4 regions of the Kitasatospora sp. NPDC056138 genome follow, and region 2 is predicted to be linked to each of the others. Evidence: riboswitches for the same ligand, from Rfam matches in the RefSeq annotation. Region 2 holds a riboswitch; each other region holds the start of a gene.
The links. A riboswitch is a leader RNA that binds a small molecule or an ion and turns the genes downstream of it on or off. The one in region 2 is predicted to bind cyclic di-AMP.
Positions count from the first base shown of each region.

Region 1: another riboswitch for cyclic di-AMP. It lies ahead of ACFC1R_RS14555 (transglycosylase family protein); the one in region 2 lies ahead of ACFC1R_RS22005 (M23 family metallopeptidase).
Region 3: another riboswitch for cyclic di-AMP. It lies ahead of ACFC1R_RS29280 (M23 family metallopeptidase); the one in region 2 lies ahead of ACFC1R_RS22005 (M23 family metallopeptidase).
Region 4: another riboswitch for cyclic di-AMP. It lies ahead of ACFC1R_RS29490 (transglycosylase family protein); the one in region 2 lies ahead of ACFC1R_RS22005 (M23 family metallopeptidase).

Region 1 is NZ_JBHJVK010000019.1:10,994-15,903, forward strand. Features, by position in the region: gene ACFC1R_RS14540 (MazG family protein) at 1-665, shown strand, start outside; gene ACFC1R_RS14545 (SDR family NAD(P)-dependent oxidoreductase) at 898-1,326, opposite strand; gene ACFC1R_RS14550 (cytochrome P450) at 1,746-2,999, shown strand; cyclic di-AMP (ydaO/yuaA leader) riboswitch at 3,294-3,494, shown strand; gene ACFC1R_RS14555 (transglycosylase family protein) at 3,499-4,356, shown strand; gene eno (phosphopyruvate hydratase) at 4,580-4,910, shown strand, end outside.
Region 2 is NZ_JBHJVK010000036.1:63,335-68,244, forward strand. Features, by position in the region: gene ACFC1R_RS21990 (TetR/AcrR family transcriptional regulator) at 1-322, opposite strand, end outside; gene ACFC1R_RS21995 (alpha/beta fold hydrolase) at 322-1,131, opposite strand; gene ACFC1R_RS22000 (2-hydroxymuconate tautomerase) at 1,265-1,468, shown strand; cyclic di-AMP (ydaO/yuaA leader) riboswitch at 1,640-1,798, shown strand; gene ACFC1R_RS22005 (M23 family metallopeptidase) at 1,811-2,746, shown strand; gene ACFC1R_RS22010 (hypothetical protein) at 2,838-3,701, opposite strand; gene ACFC1R_RS22015 (GNAT family N-acetyltransferase) at 3,772-4,380, shown strand; gene ACFC1R_RS22020 (sensor domain-containing protein) at 4,452-4,910, shown strand, end outside.
Region 3 is NZ_JBHJVK010000060.1:41,067-45,976, forward strand. Features, by position in the region: gene ACFC1R_RS29275 (DUF6348 family protein) at 1-708, opposite strand, end outside; cyclic di-AMP (ydaO/yuaA leader) riboswitch at 1,122-1,277, shown strand; partial or broken gene ACFC1R_RS29280 (M23 family metallopeptidase) at 1,427-1,810, shown strand; tRNA gene ACFC1R_RS29285 (tRNA-Gly) at 2,099-2,169, opposite strand; tRNA gene ACFC1R_RS29290 (tRNA-Pro) at 2,345-2,418, shown strand; gene ACFC1R_RS29295 (MDR family MFS transporter) at 2,571-4,049, shown strand; gene tig (trigger factor) at 4,276-4,910, shown strand, end outside.
Region 4 is NZ_JBHJVK010000061.1:39,866-44,775, reverse strand. Features, by position in the region: gene ACFC1R_RS29495 (DUF4253 domain-containing protein) at 1-303, shown strand, start outside; gene ACFC1R_RS29490 (transglycosylase family protein) at 222-1,355, opposite strand; cyclic di-AMP (ydaO/yuaA leader) riboswitch at 1,360-1,514, opposite strand; gene ACFC1R_RS29485 (nucleotide disphospho-sugar-binding domain-containing protein) at 1,904-3,031, opposite strand; gene ACFC1R_RS29480 (TetR/AcrR family transcriptional regulator) at 3,323-3,937, shown strand; gene hypE (hydrogenase expression/formation protein HypE) at 4,325-4,910, opposite strand, start outside.

The DNA of each region.
Region 1 (4,910 bases), on a different contig from region 2:
CGTACGACCTGCCCGGTGCCCGGCTGCTCGACCTGGTCTCGGTGATGGACCGGCTGCGCTCGCCCGGCGGCTGTCCGTGGGACGCCGAGCAGACCCATGCCTCCCTGGTGAAGTACCTGGTCGAGGAGGCGTTCGAGCTGGTCGAGGCGATCGAGGAGGACGACCGGGAGACGCTGCGCGAGGAACTCGGCGACGTCCTGCTCCAGGTGTTCTTCCACTCCCGGATCGCGGAGGAGCACGGAGAGGACCCGTTCACCATCGACGACGTGGCCGGGGACATCGTCGAGAAGCTGATGTACCGCCACCCACACGTCTTCGGGGACGTCGAGGCGAGCGGGACGGCCCAGGTCGAGGCCAACTGGGAGCAGCTCAAGGCGGCCGAGAAGCAGCGCGAGTCCGTCCTGGACGGCGTCCCGGCCGGGCTGCCCGCGTTGGCGTACGCGGCCAAGCTGGTCTCCCGGGTCCGCCGGGCGGGCTTCACCGGGGTGCCGGACGAGCCGTACGAGCTGCCCGCCGAGCTGACGTCCGAGTCGGCGGGCGAGCTGCTGCTCGCCGTGGTCCAGCGGGCCCACGACGCGGGTGTGGACGTCGATGCGGCGCTCCGCGCGGCTGCGCGCGGCTACCGCGGCGCGGTACGCGCAGCGGAGGGGCTCGCCACCGACTGACGGAGTGCCCGGCCGGCCGGGAGCGGCCAAGGGCATGGGGGCGGCCGAGGGCGCGAGGAAGCCAAGGGCGCGGGGCGCAGCTCTGCAGCGGAGACGGGCGCTCCGACCTGCGCTCCCCGGCGCGCGTTCCTCGGGCGCGCACGCCCCGCGCCCGAGGTGCCGGCCACCCCGTGCCCACGCCGCCGGTGCTTCCGGTGCTCCCAGAGCGGCCGGTGCTCCCGGCGCGGGCAGGCTAGGCCGAGCGGGGCAGGTCCACGTGCTGCTGGAGCGGGCTGCGCTGGGGCGGGACGACCTCGCTGATGGCGTCGCCGAGCAGGGCGAGCAGCTCGGCCAGCGGGGCGAGGTGGCCGGGCAGCTCGGCCAGCGTGACGATCCGCTCGCCGTCCGGGCCCGCGATGCAGAACAGGTCGATCGGGCCGAGGTGCTTGGCAGCGGTGTCCACCAGCGCGGCCACGTCGCTGGGCTGGTGGATGTCGCCGGACACACCGACCACCGGGCAGCCGGGACGGTCGAGTTCGGCGGCGAGGTCCTCGGCGACGCCGGCCCGCAGGTCGGCGACCAGGATCCCGGCGGCGCCCGCCGCGGCGAACCGGCGGGCCAGGCCGTCGCCGGACCCACCGTCGAGTACCGCGATGACCACCACTGCCCCGGCTACTCGCATGGCCTGCTCCTCCTTGAGCTGTGCCCTGTGGACGACTCCGCACTGCCGTCCATCAGAGTCATTGCGGAGGATCGTAGGCACTGCGCGAGCCTCCGCGACACTCATTACCCGCCAGGTGACCAGGCTCACTCCTGCGAGGACGGTCCGGCCGGCGGGGTGAGCGTGTCACGGACCCCAGCAGCCCCGGTCACCTGGCCGTCATCACCCTGTCACCTTCGGCGGGTCCGCCTCCGGCCGGTCCACCTCCGGTCGCCCGTTCGAAGCGCCGCGCCCCGGGAGAGCGCCCGGCGGATCCTCGGCGGCCCGCGGCCCGCGTGGTCCCGCCGATGACGCCCCGCCGGTGCTGCCCACCAGTGGTGCCGCCCACGTGACGCCGCCCGTGGCGATGTGTCGCCCCTGCCGCCGGATACCGTCGTGGCATGCCGGAATCGCCCGAATCCACCCCGCAGCCGGAACTCTTCACCTGGGAGTTCGCCGCCGATCCCTACCCCGCGTACGCCTGGCTGCGCGAACACGCGCCGGTGCACCGCACCACGCTGCCGAGCGGGGTGGACGCCTGGCTGGTCACCCGGTACGCCGACGCCCGGCAGGCGCTGGCCGACGGCCGGTTGTCCAAGAACCCCGCCCACCACAGCGAGCAGGCGCACCGCAGCGGCCGGGTGGGCATCCCGGGGGAGCGGCAGGCGGACCTGATGACCCACCTGCTGAACATCGACCCGCCGGACCACACCCGGCTGCGGCGGCTGGTGTCGAAGGCGTTCACCCCACGCCGGGTGGCCGAGTTCGAACCGCGGGTGCAGCAGCTGACGGACCGGCTGATCGACGGCTTCGCCGGGCGCGGCTCGGCCGACCTGATCCACGAGTTCGCCTTCCCGCTCCCCATCTATGCGATCTGCGACCTGCTGGGCGTCCCGCCGGAGGACCAGGACGACTTCCGGGACTGGGCCGGGATGATGATCCGCCACCACGGCGGCCAGCGCGGCGGTGTGGGCCGGGCGGTGAAGCGCATGCGGTCCTACCTGGCCGAGCTGATCCACCGGAAGCGGGCCGACCTCGGGGACGATCTGATCTCCGGTCTGATCCGGGCCAGTGACCACGGTGAGCACCTCACCGAGAACGAGGCCGCCGCGATGGCGTTCATCCTGCTGTTCGCGGGCTTCGAGACCACCGTCAACCTCATCGGCAACGGCCTGTTCGCGCTGCTCCGCCACCCGGAGCAGCGGGCCCGGCTGCAGGAGTCGGTTCTGCGCGGGGAGAAGGAGCTGCTGGCCACCGGCGTGGAGGAACTCCTGCGCTACGACGGTCCGGTGGAGCTGGCCACCTGGCGGTTCGCGACCCGCCCGCTGAGCATCGGCGGCGTGGAGATCCCGGTCGGGGACCCGGTGCTGGTGGTACTCGCGGCCGCGGACCGCGACCCGGCCAGGTTCGCCGAGGAGAACACCCTGGATCTGGCGCGAAAGGACAATCCGCACCTGGGTTTCGGCCACGGCATCCACTACTGCATCGGCGCCCCGCTGGCCCGACTCGAGGGGCAGGCCGCGCTGGCGACGCTGCTCACCCGGCTGCCGGACCTTCAACTCGCCGCCGACCCCGCTGAACTGCGCTGGCGAGGTGGTCTGATCATGCGTGGACTGCGCGAACTGCCGGTTTCCTTTACCGCGCAACAGCGCTGATCTTCCCCGCAATCCGGCAGTCATTCTTGGGATTTCGGTGAGATGTGCCACATGGTGTCCGGAGGCTTCCGGACACCAGGCAAACCGGGCGTGTCGGGCTGACGGCGTGTCTGATTTGCCCTGTTTGCGACTCTCTGAATACGCATCAAACCGGACAAAGCCACACCGTTTGTAAGCGCACATAAACAGACCGTAATTCCCGTGTGATGTACGGGATATGAGCTTGTGATTGGTGTGAGGGTATGCGTAGTCTCCGTTGAGTTCGCAGTTGCGAACCCCGTTGCGCGGAACGCCAAACCTTGCCCGCCGCGCCTCGGGACACCGACCAGAACCCTTGGGCAAGGGCGGGGGACCCAGGTTTCGTCGCCGTCCCCACGGCTTGGGGTGAAGCCGCCTCAGCAGGGCAGGAAGCCATTCCTGTCCCGCCTACCGCGGCCGGGCCAACCTCCCGGTCCGAACCCGACAGCTCACCTCGCAGGCGTGCGGAGAGGACACCTTCATGCTGTTCACCGGTTCGGGCCGTCACCGTCGAAAGACCCAGGCCGAGAAGGCCATCGCCGTCGCCGGTGTGGCCGGCGTCGGCCTCGCGATGCCGCTGCTCGCCGCCACCGGCGCGCACGCCGCCTCCGTGTCGACCTGGGACAAGGTCGCCGAGTGCGAGAGCGGCGGCGACTGGAGCATCAACACCGGCAATGGCTTCTACGGCGGTCTCCAGTTCACCTCCAGCACGTGGAAGGCGTACGGCGGCGGCCAGTACGCCGACCAGGCCAACCACGCGAGCAAGGGCCAGCAGATCGCCGTCGCCCAGAAGGTCCTCGCCTCGCAGGGGCCCGGCGCCTGGCCGGTCTGCTCGGTCGAGGCGGGCCTGGGCAAGGACGGTTCGGCGGCCGACGTCGACACCGGCAGCTCCAAGTCCAGCTCGTACAGCAGCAAGAGCAGCAGCACCAAGAGCAGCAGCGCCAAGAAGCAGTCCTCGCAGGACGCTTCCCCGTCGAGTGCCGCCCCGAGCTTCCCCGGCCACGCCGGGTACGACGCCGGTTCCGGCAAGTACTGGTACCAGAAGAACGGCGGCTGGTACTGGACCAGCCACCAGAGCATCTACAACCAGTTCGCCGGTGGCGCCGCCCAGCAGGCCCCGGCCCGGCAGGCCCCGGCCCAGAGCCCGGCTCCGGCGGCCGCCACCACGCAGAGCGCCTCCGGTGACAGCTACACCGTCAGGGACGGTGACACGCTGTCGGGCATCGCCCAGGCCCAGCACCTCTCCGGCGGCTGGCAGCACCTCTACGATGCCAACCGCTCCACCATCGGCGGCAACGCCGACCTGATCGTCCCCGGCCAGGTGCTGCACCTGAGCTGATCCCCCGTGGCATGAGGGGCCGTTTCCGCGCGTGCTGCGGAAACGGCCCACTCGTCGTCATTCAGGTGAACTACCGGCGAGTAGCGGGCCACACGCTGAGACGGGGCCAAGGCCAGCGTGGCCAGAGGGCCCGGTGCGGTTAGGCTCTGGTCGTAACGACTCCGCAATCGTCCGCAGACTGCACCCTCTGTCCGTAGGACCTGCTTCCGCTAGGAGATGCCTCGTGCCGTCCATTGATGTCGTCGTAGCCCGTGAGATTCTCGACTCGCGTGGCAACCCCACGGTCGAGGTCGAGGTCGGCCTCGACGACGGCAGCACCGGTCGTGCCGCTGTCCCGTCCGGCGCCTCCACCGGCGCCTTCGAGGCCCTGGAGCTTCGTGACGGCGACAAGAACCGTTACTTCGGCAAGGGCGTGGAGAAGGCCGTCCTCGCCGTCATCGAGCAGATCGGCCCGGAGCTGGTCGGCTACGACGCCACCGAGCAGCGCCTGATCGACCAGGCCATGCTCGACCTGGACGCCACCCCGGACAAGTCCTCGCTGGGCGCCAACGCGA
Region 2 (4,910 bases):
GGGCCTGCGGCAGGGCGGCGTACCGGTGCGGGTGGCGGACCGCGTAGTCCAGGTAGGCCGCCAGCAGGGCCTCGACCGCTTCGTCCCGGCTGCGTCCCAGCACCGCCGTGGCCAGCTGCTCGGCGAGGTCCTCGGTGACCCGGACGGCGACCAGCCGGCGCAGTTCGGTCAGGCCGCCGCTGACGTGCTTGTAGAGGGAGGGGGTGGCGACGCCGGCCCGGGCGGCCACGGCGGCCAGGGTGAGGGCCTCGGGACCCTGTTCGTCGATCAGCGTGAGGGCGTGGCCGACGACGGCGGCGGGGGTGAGTCCGACCCTGGGCATCAGGCGACCTCGTGCAGGAAGGGGAGCAGGGCGTCGGCGGTGGCCTCGGGGAACTCCGCCATCGGGTAGTGCCCGGCACCGTCGATCATCACCTTACGGCCCCTCAGTGCCGCGGCCTGCCGGTCGGCGAGCTCGGCCGGGTCGGGGAAGTCGACGTCCCTGCCGCCCATCAGCACCAGCGCCGGGCAGTGCACCGCCGCCGCCGAGCCGAGGGCCGCGGAGTCGCCGTTCAGGTAGCCCCGGGTGGCGGTCTTCCGGCCGGGGGTGCGCAGCGCGGCCACCAGTGCGGCCCGGTGGGCCTCGAAGTCGGCGGGCCTGCGCGAGGGGTAGTAGTACCGCTGGGCGAGGCCCCAGATGCCGGGGAAGGCCAGCACCAGCGGGCCGAGCACCTTCGTCACCGCCTGCTGGAGGGCGTTCGCCCGGTGCTCGACGAAGGCGTCGATCAGGGCGATCCCGGCCACCCGTACGGGGGCGCGCCCGGCCGCTTCGACCACGGTGGCGCCGGTGTACGAGTTGCCGACCAGGACGGCCCGCTCGATGCCCAGGTGGTCGAGCAGGGCGAGCACGTCGTCCGCGATCGCGCCGGGGGAGTAGTCGTCCCAGGCGATCGAGGACTCGCCGAAGCCACGCAGGTCCATGGTGACCACCCGGTGGCCGGCCGCGGTGAGCAGCGGCCGCAGGTACCGGTACGAGGCGCGGGAGTCGAGCATCCCGGGCAGCAGCACCACCGGGGTGCCGTCGGTGGGCGTGCCGCTGTCGTCGAACGCGATCCGGCCGCCGGGGACGTCGAGGTACCGGGTGTCCGACATGTACTGCCTCCACTGTTGTTGGCTGCTTCCTGTAGCCATAAAGCTAAGGCTAATAGCCTTAGCCGTCAAGGTGGTCCGCCGGACCGTGCGGTACGGTGCGGCTGATCGCAGAGCCGGACCGTGGGGAGTCGTCATGCCGTTCATCAACGTCAAGCAGCTGGCCGGTCGCACCGAGGAGCAGAAGGCCGAGATCGCGCGCGAACTCACCGAGGCCTACGCCCGGATCACCGGTGTGAAGCCGGAGAACATCTGGGTGGCGATCGAGGAACTGCCGCGCGAGAACTGGGCGATCGCCGGGACGACCTTCGCCGAGTGGGACCGGCAGGCCCGGGGCTGAGCCCTCCGGTGGATAACGGGCCGTCATGGGGCGAGCTGGCCAATCGTCACAAATCGCCCATTGCGCCCCAGGAAGCCAGGACTGCACCAATCGCGCAGCTTGGAATCATGGGCTTCTCGGATTAACGTTTGATAACGCAGCGCGGTCGGCAACGCCGTACCCGAACGGCACCGTGCGCCGTCGCCCAATCCTCTGGGCCTGCCCGTGCGGCGGGCCCGGGAGCCGGGGAACCACGTTCCTGGGGTGAATCGGGTGGGCCTCGGTCCGCCCGTAGGAGACCTTCCTGCTCCGAACCCGTCAGCTAACCCGGTCGGCGCGAAGGAAGGAAAGGAGCGCGCCTCCGTGGCGTCCTTGTCGCACACCCCCGCCAACCTCGGGATCGGCACGCTCGGGTTCGGCACCCAGCTGCTCGAACCCCCGCAGGAGCAGGCCGTCGACACCGACGCGGCGGCCCGGCACCGGATGCCCCGTCAGCCGCGCACCGGCGGCTCGCTGCTCGGCGTGACCGCGATGGCCGCCGGCCTGGGCGCCACCGGACTCGCCACCGCGGGGTCGGCCGCCGCGGCCACCCCCGCCCAGCCGCCCGCCCCCGCACCGGCGCTCTCGGTCCCGGACACGGCTTCGGAGCACGTCCTCTCCGCCGACCCCGGACTGGCCCTCGCCGCCCGGATCCAGCAGCAGGCCGACGGCCAGCGCACCTCGGTCGAGGAGTCCGCCCGGCTGGCCGCCGCACAGGAGGCCGAGGCCAAGCGGGCCGCCCAGCAGGCCGGGGCTCAGGTCACGGCCGAGGCTCAGACCACGGCCGAAGCCCAGGCCACGGCCGAGACCCAGAGCACGGCCGAGCGCGACCGGCTCGGCACCCTGGAGCTGCCGACCGTCAACTACACCCTCGCGGCGCAGTCCTCCCCGGCCGCTTCGCACTGGGCCCACCTGAACACCGGCCTGGACTTCGCGGCCCCGACCGGCACCCCGGTCACCGCCCTCGGCGCGGGCACGGTCACCTCGGCCGGCTGGTCCGGTGCGTACGGGTACCGGGTGATCCAGACCCTGCCCGACGGCACCGAGATCTGGTACTGCCACCTCTCCGCCATCTCCGCCGCCTCCGGCCCGGTCGCCGCCGGCACCCGGCTCGGCAAGGTCGGTACGACCGGGAACTGCCCCGGCCTCCGGTCGGGAGGCGCCCCCATCGGTCCGCACCTCCACCTGGAGGTCCGCCCCGGCGGCGGGGCCCCGGTCGACTCGCTCGCCTGGCTCCGGTCCCACGGCCTCCAGCCGTAGGCCGACCGGCAGGAACCTCCGGCGGGCCCGCCGTGCGCGGTGCGGGCCCGCCGGACACCCCCGAGGGCGGTTCCCGGCCGACGGCGCGCGATCAGGCCCCCGTGCCCGCCAGGTACTCCTCGATCTCCTCGGTGCCCGGCTCCGGTGCCAGCTCCGCGAACTCCGTCACCAGCAGCTCGGGCAGGCCCGGCACCGTCCACTCCCCGCACAGCCGCAGCGCCTCCGCCGCCACCACGGCCTCGAAGTCCTCGAAGTCCCCGGAGAGTTCGTCGGGCATCGGCAGCCCCAGCGCGTTCAGCCCGGCCAGATTGCGGTAGCTGCGCTGCATCAGCCGGTTCTCCAGCAGTAGCCGGGCGCCGTCCGTGGCCATGCCCACCGAGAGCACGCGGGCCCGGTTCCACCCCTCGTCGCCCTGCACCGGTTCCAGCAGCCCCTGTTCCTCCAGCCAGTCGAAGCACGCGATGCGCTGATCCTCCGTCAGCTCGCAGAACTCCGCCAGCCAGGCCGACACGGCCGCCCCGTCGGCCGTGTCCACCCCGTCCGCGCGCAGCAGCAGGGCGTACAGCCGGGGCCAGGTCACCAGGTGCGGGCGGCGCAGCAGGTCGCAGAGCAGCTCGCCCTGCCACTCGGCCTCCGCGTGCAGCTTCGCCTGCCGCTTGGCGTTCAGCCGCCGGCCCGCCCGCTGGTGGTCGACCAGCAGCCGCACCGCCCGCCCGTACGCCTCCGGCTCGGCCGCGGGCTGTACGTACAGGTACAGCTGCTCGTACAGCAGCTGCTCCAGCAGCGGCGAACTCAGCTCGGGGAAGCCCTCGTGCATCGGTGCGCCGCCGAGTTCCAACAGGGTGAGCACCGTCCGCAGCGCCTCCTCGGGCACCGGCTCGTACCCGTGCTCGGCCGCCCAGGCCAGCAGGTCGGCGGTGCGGGTGAGCGGGGTGAGCTGTAGATCGTGGTTCACGGTACGTACGGTAGCCCGTGCGGCGGCACGGACGCCGCCGGTGGCCCGGCCCGCTGTAGGGTCGGGCGGCATGGAGCCAGAACCGGGCCCCGCGGAGCCTGGCGGGGCCGTGCTGCTGACCGGCCCGCGCCTCGCCATCCGCGAGTTCCACCACACCCCCGCCGACGTGGACGCCCTGTACGCCGTCTTCGGCGACCCCGAAGCCGCCAGGTACCTGCCTTTCGAACCGCGCGACCGCGAGACCTGTGCCGACCAGATCGAGCTCTACGTCGAACAGGCCGAGGCCGACCCGCGCACCGGCTACCGGCTCGCCGTCACCGTGCTCGCCGACGACGAGCCCGCGTACGCCACCCCGATCGGCACCGCCGTCCTCGACCTCGGCGACCACCGCTCCGCCACCCTCGGCTACGCCCTGCGCCGCGACACCTGGGGCCGCGGGTACGCGAGCGAGATCACCTCGGTGCTCTGCGAGTTCGCCTTCCGCACGCTCGGCCTGCACCGCCTCGCCGCCCGGGCCGATCCGGCGAACGCCGCGTCCGTCCGGGTGCTCACCAAGGCCGGCTTCCAGCTGGAGGGCCGGATCCGGCACGACCTGCAGCTGCGCGGCACCTGGTACGACTCGCTGCTCTTCTCGCTGCTGGAGCCCGAGTGGGGCGGCCCCGACGGGGAGCGGGGGTAGGGAGAACCCCACCTCCGGGTCGCCAGCGGGCTCCATACCGGCGACGGCCCGCAACCGGCATCGTGTGGGGTGTGAGCACGGACGACACCAGGGGGCCCGCGATGAGCAGCACCACCACGAGCACCGACGGCACGGGCCCGTACGGCCGTGACACCCACGCCGGGCGATCCGCCGCCGGGCCGGGGCCTTCCCGCTGGGCGGCCCCGGTCAGCGCCGCCACCTGGCGGCAGTTCGGCTTCGCGATGAGCTCCCTGCCCCTTGCCGTGGCGGGCTTCGCGTTCGTCGTCGTCTTCTTCTCGGCCGGACTGGGGCTGGCGCTCACGGCACTGGGGCTGCCGCTGACCGCTCTGATGCTCACCGGGGCCCGGGGGTTCGGCGCCCTGGAGCGGCACCGGGCCCGCACGCTGCTGGGCGCCGAGCTCTCGGGGCCGGCGCCGGTGCGGCCGAGGCGTCCCGGGTTCTGGGGCGGCTGCACGGCCCGGCTGGCCGACCCGGCGGGCTGGAAGGCGGCGCTGTACCAGGTGGTGATG
Region 3 (4,910 bases), on a different contig from region 2:
GAGCACGGGTTCCGGCGCGGGGCGTACGGGTGCGGGTTGCACTCCGCCCTCGGCGACCAGCAGGACGAACAGGCGCGCCCAGCAGAACCGCTCGCCGCGCGGCCAGTCCAGGGCGTGCAGCGCGGCCGAGGCGGCCTCCGAGACCTCTCCGTTCACCCGGACCTCGGCGATGTCGTCCCCGGCCCGTCCGCCGAGGAACAGCTTCACGCCGTTCAGCTGCGGACCGGTGAGCTCGGGGCGGAGCGCCTCGGCGAGGGCCGGCAGCGGTTGGTGGTCGGCCAGCCAGCCGGCCAACTGCTCGTTGCCGAAGCCGAAGACCGCCGCCGGGCCCTGGATCGCCTGCCAGCCGGCCAGCTCGGCGGGCCGGTAGTGGTCGCCGTGCTCACCCCGGTGCTCCAGCAGCTCCACCACGGTGGAGGCGGTGGTGGTGGCCCACATCTTCACGGCGTTGTCGAGCTTCTCCTCCTCGGTCTTGCCGAGTCCTGCCGCGCAGTCCCAGACCACCGGGGCGTCCGCGCGGCCGAGGTCGAGGACGAAGCCGAGGTCCACGTGACCGCTCCCGCCGTCCCCCGGGTGCTCACGGACGGCCACCGCCGTGGTCCCCGGACCCCGGACCACCTCGCCGTCCACCGTGAACTCCACGCCGAACTGCGCCATTTCGCGGACCACGCTGCGCTGGATGACGGCCATTCGGTCCTGCGGACGCACGGGCGGGCTCCTAGCTCGAATAAATGATCGGTAAGTCGAACGCGAGGCGAGATTATCGGCCGCGGGCCCCGGCGGGAAACGGACCGTCAGTTACGCCGGGTGCGGGCGGGGTGACGGAGGTCACCGGGGATTCTTCCGGGGGTGCCGGAGCGTGCCCGAATGCGTGCAGACGGTGTGATTCGTGACCATCTGTACCAATCTGTCCGGCCGATCGTGACGGCGGGGGCTGCACAGAGCAGTCCGCCCTGGCCGGAGAGTGACCTCGGGCCCCGATGTCTTTATGTCTTCCTTATGTCCGGACTGAGACGGGCTTGCTCTGTGTACGTCGGATCGGTTTTTCTACTCACCCAGCCCGGCCACCGTCCGGGTCGGCCCGCCGGGTGGAACGCCGAGTCCTGCCGCTGCCCGGGGGCTGCACTTCAGCGCAGTGCACGGCAGGAGCGGGGGACCCACAGGTAAGTCGCCGAGCCCGGAGATCCGGGACGGCTAGGGGTGAAGCCGCATCCGTGCGGCCGGGCTACTCCCTGCCCGAACCCGACAGCTCACCTCGCAGGCGTCGGAGAGGACTCCCCCCATGTCCGCACAGGACAACCGTCGTTCCCGCCTGCCCCGATTCGCCCGCCTCGCGGTCGTCGCCGGTGTGACCGGTGCCGCTCTCGCGCTGCCCGCCACCGTGGTGACCGCCCAGGCCGCCCCGGCCTACACCTCTCCGGTGGCCAACCCGCACCTCGGCACCCCGTACCACGCGGCCGGTTCCGCATGGGCCAGCGGCTACCACACCGGGGTGGACTTCCTGGTCGCCACCGGCACCACCGTCAAGGCGGTCACCACCGGCACCGTGGTCGCCACCGGCTGGGGCGGCTCGTACGGCAACCAGGTCGTGATCAGGCACACCGACGGCAAGTACTCCGAGTACGCCCACCTCTCGGCGATCACCGTGAAGACCGGGCAGTCCGTGGGGACCGGCCAGCAGATCGGCCGCTCCGGCGCCACCGGCAACGTCACCGGCCCGCACCTGCACTTCGAGGTCCGCACCGGCCCGGCGTACGGCTCCGACATCAACCCGGTGAGCTACCTCGCCGCCCACGGCGTCCGGGTCTGACGCACCCCCGGTCACATCCCGCCCCGCTGCCGTGCGCCGCGTGCCACCGCGGTCCCGCCGCAGCGCTCCCCGTCGCGGCGGGGGAGGGGTGGGGCGGACCGGCTGCAGGACGTCGCGGTGGCAGGAGCGGGCCGTCCGGGCCCCTGGGGAGTGGGCCCGTGCGCTGCCGCCGGCCCGGCCTTCGGGCGGATCCGGCCGCGCGGGCCGGCGCCGACCTGACGCCGGCACAGACGACTTCGGGCCCCTGGCCGACGGTCAATCCGGGGGGCAGGGGCCCCGATTGGTTTGAGCGGGTGACGAGAATCGAACTCGCGTGACCAGTTTGGAAGACTGGGGCTCTACCATTGAGCTACACCCGCATGCCGGAACTGCGCACACGACGCCCCCGAGCACCTGTCGGTCACGAGGACGGGGTCAGCCTACCTGGTTCGGTCGGTTGCTTGCACACTGCTTTCGGTTCCGGGCATGTCCGACGGCCTCGCGATATAGCGGCGAGGGCGGACCGGCCGACGTGTACGCTTCCTCTCGGCACCACGGGGTGTGGCGCAGTTTGGTAGCGCGTCCGCTTTGGGAGCGGAAGGCCGTCGGTTCGAATCCGGTCACCCCGACAGTGCGGCAGGGTCTCGTCTGAGGGCGGGGCCCTGTTGGCTTTCCCGGGACTCCTGGCGTTCCGGAGGCGGTTCGGGCAACCTGGAATGTTGATCGTTCACCAAGTGTTTCGGTCAGTGCACACCCACGCCCCGAGGACAGCGAGAACCAGATGACAGCCGCCGACCAGCCCGCCGCCCGCCGGAGGGGGCTCGATCCGAAGGTCGCCGTCGGCGCGGTCTTCGTCGCCGCACTCTTCATGTCGATCATGGACACCACGATCGTCAACGTGGCGCTGCCGTCGATCGGGCGGCAGTTCGACGTGGATCCGGCCTCGGTCGGCGTGGTCAACGTCGGCTACCTGGTGAGCCTCGCCGTGTTCGTCCCGCTCTCCGGCTGGCTGGGCGACCGGTTCGGCACCCGCCGGGTCTTCCTGGCCGCGCTCGCCCTGTTCACGCTCGCCTCGCTGCTCTGCGGAACCGCGGGCAGCCTCGACCGGCTGACGGCCTATCGGATCTTCCAGGGGTCGGCCGGCGGCCTGCTCACCCCGGTCGGGATGACCATGCTGTTCCGGGCCTTCCCGCAGGAGGAGCGGATGCGGGCCACCCGGGTGCTGATGCTGCCGACCGCGGTGGCGCCCGCGCTCGGGCCGGTGCTCGGCGGCTGGCTGGTGGACAGCCGGTCCTGGCACTGGGTCTTCATCGTCAACGTCCCGATCGGCGTGCTGGCCCTGCTCTTCGGCCTGCTGTTCCTGCCCGACTACCGCTCGGACGCCGCCCACCGCTTCGACCCGGCCGGGTTCCTGCTCGCCGGGCTCGGCCTCGGCCTGGTGATGTACGCGCTCTCCGAGGGGGCCGACCGGGGTTGGGGGAGTGCCGGCATCCTGGCCTCGGCCCTGCTGGGCGCGGTCGCCCTGGTGGCCCTGGTGGTGGTCGAACTCCGGCGCCCCGAGCCGATGCTGGACCTGCGGCTGTTCCGCGACCGGATCTTCCGGACCGCCAACCTGCTCTCGCTCTTCTCCGGTGCCGCCTTCCTCGGCATGCTCTACCTCTTCCCCCTGCTGATGCAGGACGCGCTCGGGATGGACGCGCTGCACAGCGGGCTGATGGTCTTCCCCGAGGCGATCGGCGTGATGATCGCCTCCCAGGTGGCCGGCCGGCTCTACCCGAGGGTGGGTCCGCGCAGACTGCTCGCCGTCGGGGCGACCGTGGTCGCGCTCTGCCTCGCGCTGATGGCGACCATCGGCCCGGACAGCGACCTCTGGGCGGTCCGGGCCCTGCTGTTCGTCACCGGGTTCGCCATGGCGCACGTCTTCATGCCCTCGCAGACCGCCGCCTTCGCCACCGTCCCGGCCCGCTCCACCGGCGGCGCCTCGACCCTCTACAACGCCCAGCGCCAGCTCGGTTCGGCGCTCGGGGTGGCCGTGCTCGGCACCGTGTTGACCGCGATCGGCACCGTCACCACCACGTCCGGAGGTACGCCCACGGCGAACCTCGCCGCGTACCACGCCGCCTTCCTGGTGGCCGCCGCACTGGCCCTGGTGGCGGCCGTGACGGCACTGTTCGTCCGGGATTCGGACGCTGTGGCCACCATGCGCCCGGTCGTGGCGGCCGAACCCCGGACCGGAGCCGAACAGGCGGCGGCACACTGATCGCGGGCGGGCCTGGCGTCCGCCTTTCGTGGTACCGGTAGGATGGGCCGCTGGCCGGTAGTGCCTGTGCATACGCCCAGGTCGACCGCCTGAGGGCGAGGAGTCAAGCTCACCGTCCACCACGTACGGGAGATGCAGCCCCAACCGCCCATCGCCCGTCTCGCCCGCACCGGATCAGCCGGACGGGCGGAGACAACCTGACCGCAAGCCCTTAGGAGACCCAACCGTGAAGAGCGCCGTCGAGACTCTGAACCCGACCCGGGTTCGACTCACCGTCGAGGTGCCCTTCGAGGAGCTCAAGCCCAGCCTCGACGCGGCGTACAAGAAGATCAACCAGCAGGTCACGGTCCCGGGCTTCCGTAAGGGCAAGATCCCGGCCAAGGTTATCGACCAGCGCTTCGGTCGTGCCGCCGTGCTGGAGGAGGCCGTCAACGACGCCCTGCCGCGCTTCTACACGCAGGCCGTCGACGAGGGCAAGATCGAGGTCCTCGGGCAGCCCGAGATCACCGACATCGAGGGTGTCGAGAAGATCGCCGATGGCGGCGACCTGAAGTTCACCGCCGAGGTCGATGTCCGCCCGGAGATCACCCTGCCGGACTTCGCCGCCATCGAGGTCACCGTCGACCCGATCGTGGTCGAGGACGCCGACGTCGAGAAGTCCCTGGAGCAGCTGCGCGAGCGCTTCTCCTCGGTCAAGGACGTCGAGCGCGCCGCCGCCGAGGGCGACGTCGTGATCGTCGACCTGGAGGCCAAGGTCGACGGTGAGGTCCCCGAGGACGGCACCGCCACCGGCGTGAGCTACGAGATCGGCTCCGGCCGCCTGCTGGACGGCATCGACGAGGCCGTCGTCGGCCTGTCCGC
Region 4 (4,910 bases), on a different contig from region 2:
CGCACCATCGAGGAGGCGCCGGCCGTGGCGGCCCGGCGTTTCGCGTCCCGCCCGGACGACGTCCGGCAGGGGCACGGCGGTACGCGCGTACGCCGAGCAGCCCGTGCCGGGCCGCCGCCACCGGACGGTGCCGCCACCGGGCGTCGGGTGGGGCTGGACGGCCGGAAGGCCGCCGAGGTGTTCCTCGGCGGCCTTCCGGCGGCAGTGGGCAGCGGCCCGGGTCAGTGCTGCTGCAGGTGCAGCGCCTGGCCGGGGAGGATCAGGTCGGGGTTGCTGCCGATGGTGCCCTTGTTGTCCTCGTAGAGGTTCTGCCAGCCGGTCAGCTGGTGCGCCTGGGCGATGGCGGAGAGGGTGTCGCCGTGCTCGACGGTGTAGGTCTGGGGCACGGCGGCCGGGGAGGTCGGGGCCGCAGGTGCGGCGGGCGCACCGGTGGAGCCCGGCGTCAGCGGGGAGGTGGTCCCGTCGGCGGACGCCGCGGGCGTGCCCGGAACCTGCGGCGTGGCGGTCGCGGAGCCGGTGGCGGGCGTGCCCGGTGCCGACGGCGCGGGGGTGGACGCACCCGTCGTGGGGCTGTCGGACTGCGGCGACTGCGACGTCTGGGGGGCGGCCGGGTCCGTCGGGCCCGGCGTCACCGCACCGGTACCCGTACCCGTGCCCGGAGTTGCACTGGGGGCCGAGGACGGGGCGGTCGCGTTCATGTGCTGGATGTAGACGTCGTGCTGGATGGTCCAGTGCCAGACGCCGCCGTCCTGGTACCAGTACACGCCGTTGGCCGGGTCGTAGCCCGCTCTGCCGGGGAACGGCGGCGCGGGGGTGCCCGGCGCGGGGCTGCTGCTGTCGGCGGCGGGCGCACTCGGAGTGGGCGTGGCCGTCGGGGAAGCGGGGGTGGTGCTCGGCACGGGGGTGGGCGTGGCCGAAGGCGTCGAGGTGGGCGTGGCCGAAGGCGCCGGGGTGGGCGTGGTCTTCGTCGCGGGAGTGCCGCCGGTCAGGCCGACCTCCTCGGCGCACTTGGACCAGGTACCGGGGCCGGAGTCGGCGAGGACGCGCTCGGCCACGGTTATCTGCTGGTTCTTGGTGGCGTGGTCGGGTTCGGCGGCGAGCTTGTCGCCCCCGTAGGCGACCCAGGTGCGCTGGGTCAGACCGAGGCCGCCGTAGTGACCGTTGCCGTCATCGCTGCTCCAGTTGCCGCCGGTCTCGCACTGGGCCACGGCGTCCCAGGTCTTGACGGGAGCGGCGTGCGCCCCGGCGGCGGTGAGCAGCGGAAGCGCCAGGCCCACACTCGCCACTCCGGCGGCGGCGACGGCGCGATCGGCCTGGGTGGGACGGCGGTGACGGCCGGAACCGGAAAAGACCACGGGACGTTCCTCTCCGTACGCCTGCGAGGTGAGCTGTCGGGTTCGGACCGGGAGGTGGCCCGGCCGCGTGGGTACGCGGCTTCACCCCAAGCCGTTGGGGGCGGCAACTAACCTGGGTCCCCCGCTCCTGCCCAGGGGTTTGCTCGGTGTCCCGGAACGCGTGGTGGGCAGGACTCGGCGTACTGCGTCCGGGAGCCCGCAAAAGCGGACTGCAGGGAGACTAGAGGGATCATCACCTCGATAACAAGCCCGCATCCTGAACATCACACAAAAATCACGACACCTGTCCAGCGCGTCGCCGAAACCCGCGCTGACCACGGCTTCCGGCCCGGTGCCGGACCGGAAGCCCGGTGCGGGCAGGCGACACAGGGCCGCTGGTGCAGGGCCGTCGACACGCCGGGGCACGGGGAGCCGTACGGTCGCTCCCGCGCCCCGAAGCGTGCCGCTCGACCAGGCGGTCGAACGTGCCGATCCGGCCGTGGAGTCCGTGGAGCTGGGCCTGGGCCTGGGCCGGATCGGCGAGGGCGTGGCCGCGGCCGTGGCCGGCCTCAGCGCTGGCCGCGGTGCAGCTGCTCGAAGTCGGCGACCAGGGCCGCGGGCGACGGCATGTCGGCGATCTCGGTCTGCATGCCGTCGGCCGCCTCACGCAGCTTCCGGTCGTCGAGCAGGCGGGTGAGCAGTGCGGCGTCCACGGTGCTGCTGTCCGCGCGCAGGGCGAAGCCCCTGGCCTCGGCGGCGTCCGCGTTGATGAAGTGGTCGGCGCCCTGCGGCAGGATGAGCTGCGGGACACCGGCGACGGCCGCGGTGAGCATGGTCCCGGAGCCGCCGTGGTGGATCACGGCGTCGCTGGCGTCGAGGAGTTGGGCGAGCGGGGTCCACGGCAGCGGGCGGATGTTGTCGGGCAGCGTGCCCAGCGGGGCGAGGTCCGTGTCGCCGACGGCGAGCAGGAAATCGGCGTCCACCTCCGCGGCCTGTTCGGTCAGCCAGGCGATCGGGCTGACCCCGGCGTACTCGGTGAGCACCGTGCCGAGGGTGACCGCGATCCGGCGGCGCTCGCTGCGGCCGAGGAGGTCCGCGGGGACGGTGCCGCCGCCGTTGAAGGGGACGTAGCGGACTCGCCAGCCGGTGCCGTCGCCGCCGAGGGAGGCCGGGACGACGTCGAGCACGGTGCTCTCGGCAGGCCCGGTCAGGCCGTGCGCGCGGTACTCGTCGGCGAGTACCTCGGCCAGCTGGCCGACCATCGGGAGCCCGGGCATCACACCGAAGTTGTGGACGACGGTGGGGATGCCCAGCTTGGCCGTGACCAGCGGCGCACCGGCCTGGAAGGACTCCTGCACCACGATGTCGGGGCGCCAGTCGGCGGCCAGCCGCAGCAGCCCGTCGATGGTGGCCCGGCCGTGCTCGGCGAAACCGAGGGCGGCGAGCTTGAGTATCTCCTCGGTGGTGCGGTCCTTGGCGACGTACCTGGGCTCGTTCTGGGTGACCCGACGGAACGCGTCGCCGATCGTGGAACCGTCGCCGATCTCCGTCACGGGCAGGCCGGTGCTGCGCAGCATCTCCAGCGGAGCCGAACCGGCGAACAGGACCTGGTGCCCGGCCGATCGCAGGGCCTGGGCGGTGGGGACCATCGGGAAGATGTGGCCGGCCGCGGCCGGGGCGGTGAACAGGACGCGCATGAGGTGACTCCTCGCGTGGTGCGGGAAAGATTCAAATCTGACGGTACGTCAGGAAAGTCGGCCGGAGCATGGGGTTTTCGGCTGCGGGGAGCCCGGAGGGTTTGAGGGCCGGCGGCAGTCCGGGGAGGGCGGGCCCTCCGGGTCGGCGTTCGCGACGGGCTGTGGCGCGGGCTCCCGCTCAACCACCCCGTGCGGCAGTGCGCTTGCGGACATGGCGATCCCTCCCCCCATTTCACTGGACAGCCTGTCTTTCATCGGACAGGCTGTCAAGCGCTTGTAGGATCAGCGCCTATGGCCACCCGTAAATATGACCAACGCCTGCGGGCGGAAGCCTCGGAGGAGACCCGGCGGCGCATCCTCGACGCTGTGGCCACCTGTCTGCGCGAAGCACCGGCCGAGCCGGTCGGTCTCGACCGGGTCGCCAGACTCGCGGGAGTCGCCCGATCCACCGTCTACCTGGTGTTCGGCTCACGCGGCGGCCTGTTCGCCGCCTTCGGCGAGGACCTCCTGCAACACAGCGGCTTCGCGGACATGCTGAAGGCGAGCGCCCACCCGGACGCCCGCGAGGACCTGCGCGGCGGAATCCACGGCGTGACGCGGATGTACGCGGCCCACCGGGACGTGCTGCGCGCGCTGCACTCGATGGCGATGCTCGCCCCGGACGCGGTCGGCGGGGTGATCCAGCGGATGGACCAGGGACGGGCCGCGGGCACCCACCGCCGCGCACTGCGCCTGGCCGACCAGGGCCTGCTGCGTCCGGACGTCACGGTGGACGAAGCGGCCTCCCTGCTCTGGCTGTTGATGGGCTTCGACAGCTTCGACCAGCTGTACACCGGCCGGTCCCTGCCGGTCGACCAGGTCGCCCGGATGCTCGCCGCGACGGCCGAACGCAGCCTCTGCCGGTAGCGGACCCCTCGCACGCCCCGGCGTCCTGCGGCAGCGCCCTACGGCAACACCGGTGGCGGGCTCCCGACGCCGGGCGTCACGACCGGGCAAAAGCCCACCGCCCCGGCCGACCGGCGCCCCGGCCGCCACCGCCCCGGCCGACCGGCGCGCACTCCCACCGCCGGCGGCAGGTGCTCAGCCCGGCGGCCTTCCACACCGCCGCGACCATCGCACCGGTCGGGGCGATGCACGCGGCCGTCCTGAACTCGTCCTGGGGCGGTACCCCGTCCGAACGACTTCCCGCCGACCGACCAGGCGGCGAAGCCCGCACCGCTGACGGTCTGAACGCCGGCCCGGGCGCGCCCTGCGACAGCGGGGCGCGCCCGGGGGTGTTCCACGGGACGGCTCTCAGCAGATCCGGGGCAGTTGCTCCCCGACCGGCAGGTCGACCACCCGGGTGCCGCCCAGGCCGGTGCGGGCCACCACCATCCCGGCGTGCTCGGCCACGCACTCACCGATCACGGCCGACCTGGCGCCCAGTGGGTGCGCCCGCATCGCGTCCAGGACCGCATCCGCGTGTTCCCGCGGCACGAAGGCCACCAGCTTGCCCTCGTTGGCGACGTACAGCGGGTCGAGGCCCAGGATCGCGCAGGCGTTGACCACCGGCGCGGGCACCGGCACGCTGCGCTCCTGGATCACCACACCCACTCCGGCCGCCACGGCGATCTCGTTGAGCGCCGCGCCGAGCCCGCCCCGGGTGGGGTCGCGCAGGACGTGCAGCTCGGGGGTGACCGCGAGCATCGCCTCGACCAGCCCGCCCAGCGCCGCGCAGTCGCTCTCGATCTCCACGCCGAACTCCAGCCCCTCGCGCACGCTCATCACCGCGACGCCGTGCACACCGAGGTCCCCGCTGACGATCACCACATCGCCCGGCACCGCGCGCTGCGGGCGGATGTCGACCCCGGCCGGGATCAGCCCGATCCCGGCGGTGTTG